DNA from 3 places in the Peribacillus sp. SRI_006 genome. Region 2 is predicted to be linked to each of the others. Evidence: predicted binding sites of a transcription regulator. Region 2 holds the regulator's gene; each other region holds the start of a gene.
What was found. Region 2 encodes Rex, which represses fermentation and respiration genes when NADH is low (regulators of the CRP and FNR family bind a similar motif). Its sites were predicted from a motif close to TTGTGAAATATTTCACAA; they were not measured.
Positions count from the first base shown of each region.

Region 1: the regulator Rex is predicted to act here: its motif matches at 2,039-2,056, upstream of AC2YHV_RS19740 (L-lactate dehydrogenase).
Region 3: the regulator Rex is predicted to act here: its motif matches at 2,294-2,311, upstream of qoxA (cytochrome aa3 quinol oxidase subunit II).

Region 1 covers NZ_JBYCZT010000013.1:163,999-168,290, forward strand. The annotation lists gene AC2YHV_RS19725 (fumarylacetoacetate hydrolase family protein) at 1-355, shown strand, start outside; gene AC2YHV_RS19730 (DoxX family membrane protein) at 765-1,151, shown strand; gene AC2YHV_RS19735 (nucleotidyltransferase domain-containing protein) at 1,368-1,904, shown strand; gene AC2YHV_RS19740 (L-lactate dehydrogenase) at 2,106-3,068, shown strand; partial or broken gene AC2YHV_RS19745 (hypothetical protein) at 3,243-3,374, shown strand; partial or broken gene AC2YHV_RS19750 (L-lactate permease) at 3,433-3,534, shown strand; gene AC2YHV_RS19755 (SDR family NAD(P)-dependent oxidoreductase) at 4,027-4,292, opposite strand, start outside.
Region 2 covers NZ_JBYCZT010000021.1:4,563-8,854, forward strand. The annotation lists gene AC2YHV_RS24330 (ABC transporter ATP-binding protein) at 1-828, opposite strand, end outside; gene moaC (cyclic pyranopterin monophosphate synthase MoaC) at 962-1,468, shown strand; gene AC2YHV_RS24340 (redox-sensing transcriptional repressor Rex) at 1,502-2,161, shown strand; gene AC2YHV_RS24345 (YdiK family protein) at 2,190-2,402, opposite strand; gene AC2YHV_RS24350 (CPBP family intramembrane glutamic endopeptidase) at 2,399-3,124, opposite strand; gene groES (co-chaperone GroES) at 3,458-3,742, shown strand; gene groL (chaperonin GroEL) at 3,801-4,292, shown strand, end outside.
Region 3 covers NZ_JBYCZT010000003.1:112,970-117,261, forward strand. The annotation lists gene AC2YHV_RS04830 (S1C family serine protease) at 1-737, shown strand, start outside; gene AC2YHV_RS04835 (hypothetical protein) at 993-1,307, shown strand; gene qoxA (cytochrome aa3 quinol oxidase subunit II) at 2,431-3,354, shown strand; gene qoxB (cytochrome aa3 quinol oxidase subunit I) at 3,428-4,292, shown strand, end outside.

The DNA of each region.
Region 1 (4,292 bases), on a different contig from region 2:
CACGATATTTAATGACGTCACAGCAAGAGATCTTACAAAAAAAGATCCACAGTTTACGCGGGGCAAAGGATTTGATACGTTCGGACCTTTGGGACCATGCATCGTTACCGGGGCAGATCCTACAAACTTAAGGATTGTGACCACTTTAAACGGCCGCGTTGTCCAAGACGGAAATACCAATGAAATGTCTCTAAGCATTCCATTTTTAATCAGCTGGCTTTCACAGGTAATGACACTGGAGCCCGGTGACATTTTGGCCACGGGTTCACCATCTGGCAGCTGCCCGATCAAGTCGGGGGATGAAGTCGTTGTTGAAGTCGAGAATATCGGTCGGTTGTGTAATGAGGTTCAGTAGGATGTGCATGGATTGATAATACCAAAAATGAAAATATTCATAAATGTATGAGCCGACTTTTTAAAATGTTACAGGGGACATCGCTATAAAAAGAAAGAAGAGTTTCTTTGTGCGTGCATTCGCATGTGCTGCTAGAGAAACGGCAATATTAAAGAGCTTGGTGTCTATTTATTTGAGATAAATGATAAACCTGATGGTCAATGGCTAAATATAGTTGAGTATTGAATCAATTCCTTAATGAACTAACGGTGCGTTAGCTGAAGATCGGAGCTGTCTTTAAGACAGCTTTTTTTCTTATGCAACTATAGGGGAGGGTTAGTTGCATTAGTACAAAGTTTTATCGTACTGCGCAGTAACCAACTATAATAAAATTAGAATTAAAACTAAAATCAAATTGGTGGTGTGCAGGTTGAATAAAGTCCTTTTACATCTCTCCAGAATATTTTTAGGTTTTATCTTCCTTATTGCAGGTCTAAACGGTTATTTTGTCATTTTTGACTTTGAACCATTTATTGCTACTAGCCCCGAAGCGATGGCATTATTCAAATTTGAATATCTATTAATATTTGAAAAGTTTTTAGAGATTGTTTGTGGAGTTTTACTTTTAAGTAATCGATTTGTCCCATTAGCACTTGCAATATTGGGTCCAATTGTAGCCAACATTTTCTTACTTCATTTGATCCTTGATCATTCGTTACTTGTTTTAGCAGTAATAATTGTAATCATGTATAGTTATTTGTTGTTTTGTTACAGAAAAAGTTTTAAAAGTATTTTGGAGAAAAAGCCTTCTCATTAATACTTCCTTGAATTACACATTTTACGTCAAGTTTGTATCAACTCTACAATAACGCTATTGAACAAACGGGTGCGTTAACTGAAGATCAGAGCTGTCTTTAAGGCAGCTCTTTCTATATGCAACTAACGGGGCAGGTTTTTTGAAGAAGGATTTTGCAATCCTTATGCAGAATAAGGTAATGCTTAAAATCTTAGTACATAAAGGGTGTGTATGAGGATGGATTGTAAGAATGTTACCGGAGAAAATGATACAGGCAAATCACAATTAAATATACTTCTTGAAATAAATGAAATTTGCTTATCACTTAATTTTAACCTGTGGCTACGAGGCGGATGGGCGATAGATTTTCTTCTTGGAAAGATTACTCGTTCACATACTGATATTGATTTAGTTACTTGGTTACATTATCGTGAGCACTTGGAACAGGCTCTTGTTAATGCTGGTTTTCAAATAAAGCCTGTAGGAGAGTTTCAAACCGATTTCCTCAAAAACAATGTCGATGTGAGTTTTGTATTTGTTCGGTATTCTGATAATGGCGATATAGTCGCTAACGGTTTTCCAGATTGGGTATGGAGGAAAGATGCCTTGCCATTGGAACTTTATAATTTAAGAGGTGTATCAATAAATGTTCTAAACCCATACCAATTACTTGAGGAAAAAAGAGTTTACGAACAAGGAACAGGAAGAAGACTTCGTCCAAAGGATTTTAAAAGCATAGAAATTATTAAACAGATAATTGATGCAAAAAGTTAGAGGTTAAAGGGAGAGCGTTAAAGATAGAAACTGAGTAGCTTTACAGAGAAATTTATGCAGTTTAGTAGCCTTTGTAAAAACACATTTTTTTTGAAAATGGATTGTAAATTGGAAAAAAGTGATGTATCATTAATTTGTGAAATTTTTCACAAACAATATTGTCCTTTTGAAAACTTAATGAGATGAAAGGATGAAAAACCTATGACAAAAGAAAAAGTAAGCCGTGTCGCATTAATTGGAACAGGGTTTGTAGGCTCAAGCTACGCCTTTGCTCTTATGAACCAAGGAATTGTAGATGAGTTGATTATGATTGATTTAAATAAAGAAAAAGCAATTGGTGATGTGATGGATTTAAATCATGGGAAAGTTTTCGCTCCAGATCCGACAAATATTCGCTTTGGAGAGTATGAAGATTGTGCAGATGTAGATTTAGTTGTAATTTGTGCAGGAGCGAACCAAAAACCAGGAGAAACACGCCTTGACCTTGTGGATAAAAATCTGAAGATTTTTAAAACAATAGTCGAGAATGTCATGGCTAGTGGATTTGATGGCATCTTTCTTGTTGCAACCAATCCCGTTGACATCTTAACATACGCAACATCGCATTATAGTGGGTTACCTAAAGAACGAGTCATTGGATCTGGTACCATTCTTGATACAGCTCGTTTCCGTTTCCTACTAGGTGATTACTTTAAAGTCGCGCCGAAAAATGTGCATGCGTATATCATCGGAGAACACGGTGACAGCGAGCTACCTGTTTATAGTTCTGCAGACGTGGGTGGTATTCCCGTTTTGAAAATGATTGAACGCCAAGAACACTATAAAAAAGAAGACTTAGATGAGATTTTTATTAATGTACGTGATGCAGCCTATAAAATCATTGAAGGAAAAGGTGCTACTTACTATGGCATCGCTATGGGACTTGTGCGAATTACAAAAGCCATTCTCCACAATGAAAATAGCGTGTTAACTGTCTCTGCTCATCTGGATGGCCAGTATGGTGAAAAGCATGTGTACATGGGTGTTCCAGCAATCATTAATCGTAGTGGAATCCGAGAAATTGTCGAATTAGAACTCAATGAAGAAGAACAACAGAATTTCCAACACAGTGCTTATGTCTTAAAAGACATTTTGGCGCCTCATTTTGAAGAATTAAAATTATAACATTAAATAGAAAGAAGAAAGCATCATGTGGATTCAAGATTATAATCCATTGAATAACACGTACTTATCAGCCTTGGTTGCGGCCTTTCCTGTCATATTCCTTTCTATTGGGTCTGACTGTATTTAAAATGAAGGGCATTATCACAGCCCTTCTTACTCTAATCATTAGCATAGGTGTATCGGCATTTTTATTCCAGATACTTACTAGTTGGATCGTTGTTTGAAGGCCAATATGGTCAAAGTAATGTTCATGTTGATACTCCAACTGTAATTAATCGTACAGGTGCAAAAAATAATGTGGAGCTTTCACTAAATGAGAGCGAAAAAGAAAAGTTTGCACACTCTGTTAAAACACTTAAAGATATTCAATCTACCGATTGCAATCTGTGCCTTTCTATTAGTTGCATTGGGATTCAAACCTATACAGGCAGCCATGCTCTGTCTAGTAGCAAATGGTGCTTCAGGAGTGAATAAGGGGGTGCTGCAGCAACCCTTATTGAAAGGTTGAACGAAGGAATGTAGGAGCATCGATTCTGTGAGACATGGGAGGGTGGACCTCCATGAAACATTGATATCCTATAGTGCGATCATAACATTGCTTAAACCAATTTTTTCCTATGATTGGCTAGTTTAGCATACACTTTTTTCGATAAATCCCTATCCTAGAGGAGTAATGCCGAGCTTACATAGATAACGGTTAATGATATGACTATGAAATCCTAAGAATTCTAAAGCAATCGTGAGATTGTGTTTAGTTTATTGAGGGAGGTTAGTTCAATAACAAACGTAATAAAAGTTTGGAAATGAGAAATACGGGAAGTGAAATTGAACTTGAATTTACTAAAGTTTCAGCACTAGTTGTATAATAAAAGACTATTTGTCTAAATTGGAATCGCATTAACCAATTCCCATATACATTTCCGTTTAGGAAAATGTAACTTCATTGAAGAATAGTAAATCATTTTATATACTCTAATAATAATTCTTTGGTATCATTCCACAAACTTTGCTGCATAGAAACATCTTTTCCTGGATATATCGGATCAATTTTATCTCCAGTTCCAACATTAAAGTATCCTCCTGTCACTCTCTCATATTCGGAATCAAGCGCTAAACGAACAATGATGTCAGCCCCTCTTTTTGGATCTCCGATATTAAGGAATTCTAAGACTTTTCCCAATACAGAAGATATACGAAGTTCTCTTCCCAGGCCAGTATTATTGA
Region 2 (4,292 bases):
AAGCTTTTCGATTTCCCCTTGCTGTTTCTCGAACAGTTTCATGTCCCGCTCATAATCCTCCGCTTTTCCCTCTAGGTAAGAACTATAATTACCATGGTATTTTTTCATGTTATTCCGGGAAATCTCATATACCAGGTTTACTACTTTATCTAAAAAATAGCGGTCATGGGAAACAATGAGGACAGCTCCCTGGTAGCCTTGTAAATATTGTTCAAGCCAAGAGAGGGTTTCGATATCCAAATGGTTCGTCGGCTCATCCAGAATCAATATATCCGGTTTCCTTAAAAGCAGCTTACCTAAGGCAAGCCTTGTTTTTTGCCCGCCGCTTAATGTGGAAATTGGGGTAGAATAGTCAAAGTCGGCAAACTGAAGACCATGCAATACGGAACGGATATCCGCTTCATATTGATAACCTCCCTTCTCTTTGAATGCCACCATCAAAGTGTCGTATTCATTCAGCACTTTTTGGTAAACCGTTTCGTTTTCAAAGATGTCAGGTCTGGCCATATCAGCCTCAAGGCGACGCAGTTCCTTTTCCTGCTCTATAAGATCAGTGAATACAGTAAGCATTTCATCCCAAATGGTCAATGCGGATTCCAATCCAGTATCCTGGGCCATATAGCCGATGGTGACGCCTTTTGGTTTGATTATTTCACCGCCATCATGGGAAAGCTGCCCGGCAATGATTTTTAGCAGAGTGGATTTGCCGGCGCCATTTCGGCCGACAAGGGCAATTCGATCTTTATTTTGAACTTCGAGCTTCATATTTGATAAAATAAGTTCAGCTCCATAATATTTCGATAGTTGATTGATTTGTAATAAAATCATAGATTTCACCTCAATTGATTACTGTTAGTTTAACGTATTTTAGTTATTATCGGCAACAGCTTGGTTCCAAGCTGAAAGAAAAGCTATTACATAAAGTGGAATAATAGTGTATGATTTAGGAGGGGTTACTTAAATGGGAGACTTAACGCATTTTAATGAACAGGGCAGGGCCAAAATGGTCGATGTGAGTGCTAAGCCTGAAACAACCCGGACGGCAGTGGCTCAGTCGAGCATTTTATTGAATGATGAAATATATGAATTGGTCACGAACCATAAAATGAAAAAAGGTGATGTACTGGCTGTTGCACAAGTTGCAGGAATCATGGCCAGCAAAAATACATCCAATATAATTCCGATGTGCCATCCCATTGCTCTGCAAGGGGTCAATATAGCCTTTGATTGGGAAAAAGAAGAACAAGGATATAGGCTTAGGATTGAAACGGAAGCTAAGACAAAAGGGAGTACAGGTGTGGAAATGGAAGCGTTAACAGCTGCATCCGTGACTGCCTTGACTGTTTATGACATGTGTAAGGCCATTGATAAGGGAATGGTGATCGGGCCTACATTCTTAGTGGAGAAAACAGGCGGAGTGTCTAGTAGCGATTATAAAAGGCAAGTAAAACGAACAGATAGAGATTAAGTTGAAAAGCATGTGTGAAGGCGGGGAAGAACAATGAACCATGACCCAAAGATACCGCAGGCAACAGCCAAAAGGTTGCCATTGTATTATCGATTTTTAAAGAACTTACATTCCTCAGGCAAACAAAGAGTTTCCTCGGCTGAGCTAAGTGAAGCCGTAAAAGTGGATTCTGCTACCATTCGCCGTGATTTTTCCTACTTTGGCGCGCTTGGGAAAAAAGGCTACGGCTACAATGTCAATTATTTATTATCCTTCTTCAGAAAAACACTTGATCAAGATGAATTGACCAAAGTCGCTTTAATCGGAGTGGGAAATTTAGGAACCGCTTTTTTAAATTACAATTTCATGAAAAATAATAATACAAAAATTGAAATGGCTTTCGAAGTATCTGAAGAAAAGGTCGGCAAGCGAATAGCTGATGTGCCCATCTACCATATGGATCAAATCGATACACTATTGCAAGAAAATAATATTACTGCAGCGATATTGACAGTGCCTGCACAGGTAGCCCAGACGATAACCGATCGTCTAGTCAAAGCTGACATAAAAGGAATATTGAATTTCACACCTGCACGGCTGACCGTGCCTCCATCCATAAGGGTCCACCACATTGACCTGGCCGTGGAACTCCAGTCGCTCATCTACTTCCTGAAGCATTATCCGGTAGTGGAAGAAGCCGCATTGGAGGAATGAAAAAACGCTGCATTTATGCAGCGTTTTTTTATTTTTTCTTATTTTTTTGTGCGGCTTTAATCTTAAAGTGCAGCATGATCATGCGTAATCCCGATCCAAAATCAAGAGTCGCAATAAGGACAAGTATGTAGGCAAAGAGTCCCCATCCAGAAGAATTGACGGTTTGAATTGCGATAGCGGTAAAAAGAGCCCCTAAGCCTGCATAAATGATGCCCATGAATAATGGTGATTGACGTTTCATAATAAACCTCCGATGAAGGCCTGTGCAGTATCTAGCATCTTCTCAATATCCTCCCGATATACCACTTGAAGGATGATAACAAGCGTGTTCATCGCAATATGAGCGCTCATGGAAACGAGAATGCGGCCTGTTTTCGCATAAAGGAAAGCAAAAGTGAAGCCCATTGCCGTATATAAAAGAAGATGTTCAAATTCACCATGCGCCAAGCCGAAAATAACTGAGCTGATTAAAGCTGAAATAAAGAAGTTAAAGCGTTTATGAAGTGATCCGAAAATAATTTTACGGAAAATTAATTCTTCCAATATAGGTCCAATTACTGAAGTGACGAAAATGACCATGGGGACTTTGTAAATGAGTGAAATGAGTTGCTGCGTATTTTCAGATTCAGACTCCACCCCAAGCATTTGTTCAATGCTTCCGGCAATGCTTTGCGCAAAAAGAGCCATGAACACTCCTGCAATTGCCCATAATATGGACATGGATACGGAAGTTTGGTTTCTCGTGTCCAGCTTTTCCCTCATATCCTTTCTCATTAAAAAAAGAATCAGGAATAAAGCAGCGAGAAAACTGAAAACTATCCAGTATGCTGCAGATTTCACTTCGAGTTCATCAGCCGGCATTCCGGTATAAGACCCGATCAGCATGAAAATGGGTACCCCGACAATACTGGATAATTGCATGGCAATATAAGTGATGATGACGAACCAATATTCTTTTTTCAAAAATGAAAACTCCTTTTATAGTCACCCATCCGCTTGGAACGCTACTGACATGGGGACAATCTATAAACGCATACTACAAAATGGTATCAAAAATTGGGGCAGAACACCACTTAAAGGTACCCCTAACATGACATTTCAATGACTAAGTTTAGGAAATCATTATGCTAAAGTAGTATACCCGTAATTTATCAGAAATTAATAAAAAATTTTCAATAAGATACTTGCAAAAAAGGCTCGGTTTATTTAATATTATAAATGTGTTAGCACTCGATGATGATGAGTGCTAATAATCATGAAACAAATTATCAAGAGAATATGAGGAGGTTGTTTCACTTGTTAAAACCATTAGGTGATCGCGTTATTATTGAACTAGTTCAAACTGAAGAAAAAACTGCAAGCGGTATTGTTCTTCCTGATACTGCTAAAGAAAAGCCACAAGAAGGTAAGGTAGTAGCAGTTGGTACTGGCCGTGTCCTTGAAAATGGCGAACGTGTTGCTTTAGAGGTTGCCCAAGGCGATCTAATTATCTTCTCAAAATATGCAGGTACTGAAGTTAAATACGAAGACACTGAATACTTAATTTTACGTGAAAGCGACATTCTAGCTGTAATCGGCTAATTATACATCATACTTAACTGAACGAAAATTTTCTTAAATTTTAGGGAGGTACTTATAAATGGCTAAAGAAATTAAATTTAGTGAAGAAGCTCGCCGCTCCATGCTTCGCGGTGTGGACGCACTTGCAGATGCAGTTAAAGTAACGCTTGGACCAAAAGGTCGTAACGTGGTTCTTGAGAAAAAATTCGGTTCGCCGCTTATCACAAATGACGGTGTGACGATCGCTAAAGAAATCGAATTGGAAGATGCATTCGAAAACATGGGTGCGAAATTGGTTGCTGAAGTAGCAAGCAAAACAAACGACGTAGCTGGTGACGGTACAACTACTGCAACGGTTCTTGCGCAAGCGATGATCCGTGAAGGTCTTAAAAACGTAACAGCTGGTGCGAACCCAATGGGTATCCGTAAAGGAATCGAGAAAGCGGTCAATACTGCAATCGCAGAATTGAAAGCCATTTCCCAACCTGTTGAAAACAAAGAATCAATCGCACAAGTTGCTGCAATCTCTTCAGCTGATGAAGAAGTGGGCCAACTGATTGCGGAAGCAATG
Region 3 (4,292 bases), on a different contig from region 2:
AGGCAACGGCAACTGTTGTCGGGGCCGATGCTTTGACGGATTTAGCCGTTTTGACAATTGATGCCTCGAAAGCACCAGAGGGAATTAAATTCGGGAATTCTGATAGCATGCGTCCAGGTGAAGAGGTATTGGCAATTGGCAACCCACTTGGACTTGATTTTTCAAGATCGGTTACACAAGGAATCGTCAGTGCCAACGGACGCACCATTTCAGTCGATACCGCGGACGGGGAGTGGGCACTTGATGTCCTTCAAACCGATGCAGCAATCAACCCTGGCAATAGCGGCGGTGCATTGATCAACACCGCTGGGGAAGTGATCGGCATAAACAGTCTGAAGATTTCTGAAAACGGTGTGGAAGGCTTAGGGTTTGCCATACCAAGTAATGATGTGATTCCGATTGTTACGGAACTGATTGAAAATGGAAAAATCACACGTCCATATTTAGGAGTCAGCTTGGCCAGTATGGAAGAACTGCCGCAATATTACATTCAAAATGTTCCTGAAGCCGTAAAGTCCGGTGTAATGGTGACGAGTATAGAAGCGGGATCGGCTGCGGCGAATGGAGGGCTAAAGCAACAGGATATCATTGTTGAGATTGATGGAACGAAGATAAATACTTCCGCAGCATTAAGGAAATACTTATATACAAATAAGAAAATCGGCGATAAAGTAAAAATTAAAGTATACCGAGGTACTGAAGAGAAAACGGTAACGATAACCTTGCAAAAACCATAGAAAGAGGTAAGGCCCCTGATCATTCATCAGGGGCCTTTTATTTAGAAGTTTTTAATAGTAAACACAAGGTTAATATCGGAAAAATAGATAGTGTATTTGCACTGTTTTTTAGATTCTTCATATAGTCTTTAATACCTAAAAGCTAATAGTAGCGTGTTCTACTTGTCAAGGTTTCCATTGTGAATATGTTAAAATATAGAAAAGATTTGACAAATTTGTGAAATGTCATAAAATAGAAAGAAAGGGGATGAAATTATGGAAGCTAATCAGAAGATTTTAGATGCAGTGAAATGGGTATCGGGCACAGGTTGTGTAATCGGAATTATTATTTTTGCTTTAAGTTTCATTGTAAGCGATTACAATAAAGATTATATATTTACCTCCGTTGGAATCGCCATCACACTAAGCGCAGCTGCAATTTTTCTAGTTGGTATATTTTTTGTCCTGACAGAAGAAATGGTAATGAAAACACATAAAGGTGAAAGAATTGTACCGGAAACGACTAAAATCATAAAAATGAAGTCAAAGGCTAACACTCAAACAAAAAGAAGTACAGAATTCAGTAACTAAAACGAGGAATATAGCATAATGAGCATTCTATCATCAGATTTACTAACATGGATGAACGCCTGTCTAAAGAATTTGAGTCAAAGTGATCCGAATGATTGAATGCGCTTTCATTATGTGGAGGACTTGGATTAATTATCAGTTGGCTACTTTTTAATTCAATACAATATACTGCGCTCGTTATGTATCAAAAATATGACCAACCCTTTCATTTAATGGAATACACACGATGTGCTCGGATATCCAAACCGAACTGCCCGAACGCAGGAAGTTCTAACTTTAAACTATATCCACGAGAAAAGGACATTTTTTAAAAGTCCTTTTTTTGTGGTTTTTTTTGCACTTTTACTTGAAGTTTCATTCAATGAGGTGGGTTACAAAGGCGGAGTTTATTGAACAACCAAATGTCCTTTTCTGTAATTCAGACCTGTCCTGCTTACCGATAAACATCACTAGTTGCAACAAGTTTGGCCGACCCCTGAATTATTTCACTTATGACTACTGGTAAACGGCTAGTTAGGAATACTGAAAGGGCAATAAGTATTGCAAGGAGAAAGAGCCCAATTTACCCACTCGTTGTTTCCTTATATACATATAATATTGACCAGTGTTGGATCAATAGAGTTTGGAAGCATGGATTCAACATCATATCCAATGCGGCTACCATTTACCAACTTCCCTGTCCGAGTGTGAAAAATCCGTTTTAAATCATGTTTTCCAACGATAAATACCTACTTGACAGGATAGGTAATATCATTCATATTCTTGAGGGAGGTTGAGGCAATAAACACGGAGAATATAATGTGAAATTTTCATTTCATTATATTAGAGTAATAATAAATGGATAGTGGACCGGTAATATATGCAATCCTGTAATGATAAGTGAATTCCATAGGTATGTTATTAAACAATTATTATATTTCATTTGCTGAAGATTTTCGAACATTTCCGTTCATTTACCATCTTCTTACTGCTCTTTATTGAACTTTATGTGACAGATGTCACTTTGTATTGTCTTTTTTTAGACTTGGGATTAATATTGGTATGTCGGGGTTTGTGAACATGGTAACACTTTGTCCGAATAATTACCAATTGGAATTTTATTATGTAAGAAAGGGGTAGTACTATGAAAATAAAATGGGCTCTATTAACTATACTTTTTACTATTGCCACTGTGCTAACCGGTTGCGATAACCCATTAATGGTCTTGGACCCTAAAGGGCCAGTAGCTGCAACACAAGCAGATGTTATTATGATTTCGATATGGACAATGGCCTTTGTCGTCCTTGTCGTTATGGTACTGTATATCTTCATGATAATGAAATATCGTGCTTCCAAACAACGTGATGATTATGAACCGCCTCATATTGAAGGAAGTAAGGTTCTTGAAATAATTTGGGTTGCGATCCCAATTATAATCGTCGCTTTCCTATCCGTTGTTACTGTTAAAACAACAAATGAAGTTGAGGCAACACCTAAAGGATACGGAGATCAAGAACCTTTAGTTATTTACGCTTCATCTTCCAACTGGAAGTGGCATTTTAGTTATCCGGAAGAAGATATCGAAACGGTCAACTATCTGTTTATACCGACTAACCGACCAATCGAATTTAAACTTTACTCATTCGGTCCAATCTCAAGTTTCTGGATTCCGCAACTTGGAGGACAAAAATACGCGATGTCGGACATGGTTAATACGTTGCACTTAGCAGCTGATGTACCAGGTGAGTATATGGGTCGAAATTCAAACTTCAGTGGTTCAGGTTTTGCTCAGCAAACGTTCAACGTTAATGCATTGTCAGCAAAAGATTACGATAAGTGGGTAGATGAAATTAAAGCTACTGCTAAACCGATTACTGAGGAAAAATTCAATGAATTATTAAAACCTGGTCATGTGGGACAATCCACATACACTGGAACTCACTTAGAGTTTTCACCAGCTCCTGAAGGGGAAAATGCTGGTCATGACCACGGATCTTCTGATACTGAAGAACATGATTCCAAGGATTCACACGAGGAACATTCAGAACACAGCAACATGAATCACTAAGAATTAATTTCGTTCGATAAAACAACTAGGTTTACAAGATAAGGAATATTTTCCTGAAAGGAGTCACAAAAGTATGGATTACTTTGATCGATTTGCCGTACCTCATCCAAGTCCTGCGATTTATGCATCCATGGTTGCCATTGGTTTAACCATGATTGCGGTTGTTGCCGGAATTACCTATTTTAAAAAATGGGGTTACTTATGGCGTGAATGGTTAACAACGGTTGACCATAAACGTATTGGTATCATGTACATCTTGGCAGCACTGCTTATGCTTTTCCGCGGTGGCGTCGATGCTCTTATGATGCGTGCTCAAACGGCTATTCCAGATAACGGTCTTTTGGATGGACAGCATTATAATGAGGTATTTACAACACACGGGGTCGTCATGATCCTGTTCATGGCTATGCCATTTATCATTGGGTTAATGAACATTGTTACACCATTACAAATTGGAGCGCGTGACGTAGCATTCCCACGTCTGAACGCAGTAAGCTTCTGGTTATTCTTCATGGGGGCAATGCTGTTTAACATCTCTTTCGTAGTCGGTGGTTCTCCTGATGCAGGTTGGACATCTTACTTCCCGCTGGCAAGTAACGATTTCAGTGAATCAGTCGGTTCGAACTATTACGCGATTTCACTTCAAATCGCAGGTATTGGTACATTAATGACTGGTATCAACTTTATCGTAACCATCTTGAAAATGAGAGCACCTGGCCTGAACTTAATGAAAATGCCAATGTTCACATGGTCTATCTTGATTACAAACTTTATTATCGTTTTCGCTTTCCCTGTATTGACAGTGGCACTTGCGTTGATGACAATGGATCGTCTATTCGGAACTCAATTCTTTACGATGGCCAATGGCGGTAGCGATATGCTTTGGGCAAACTTGTTCTGGGTTTGGGGACATCCTGAAGTTTATATAGTTATTCTTC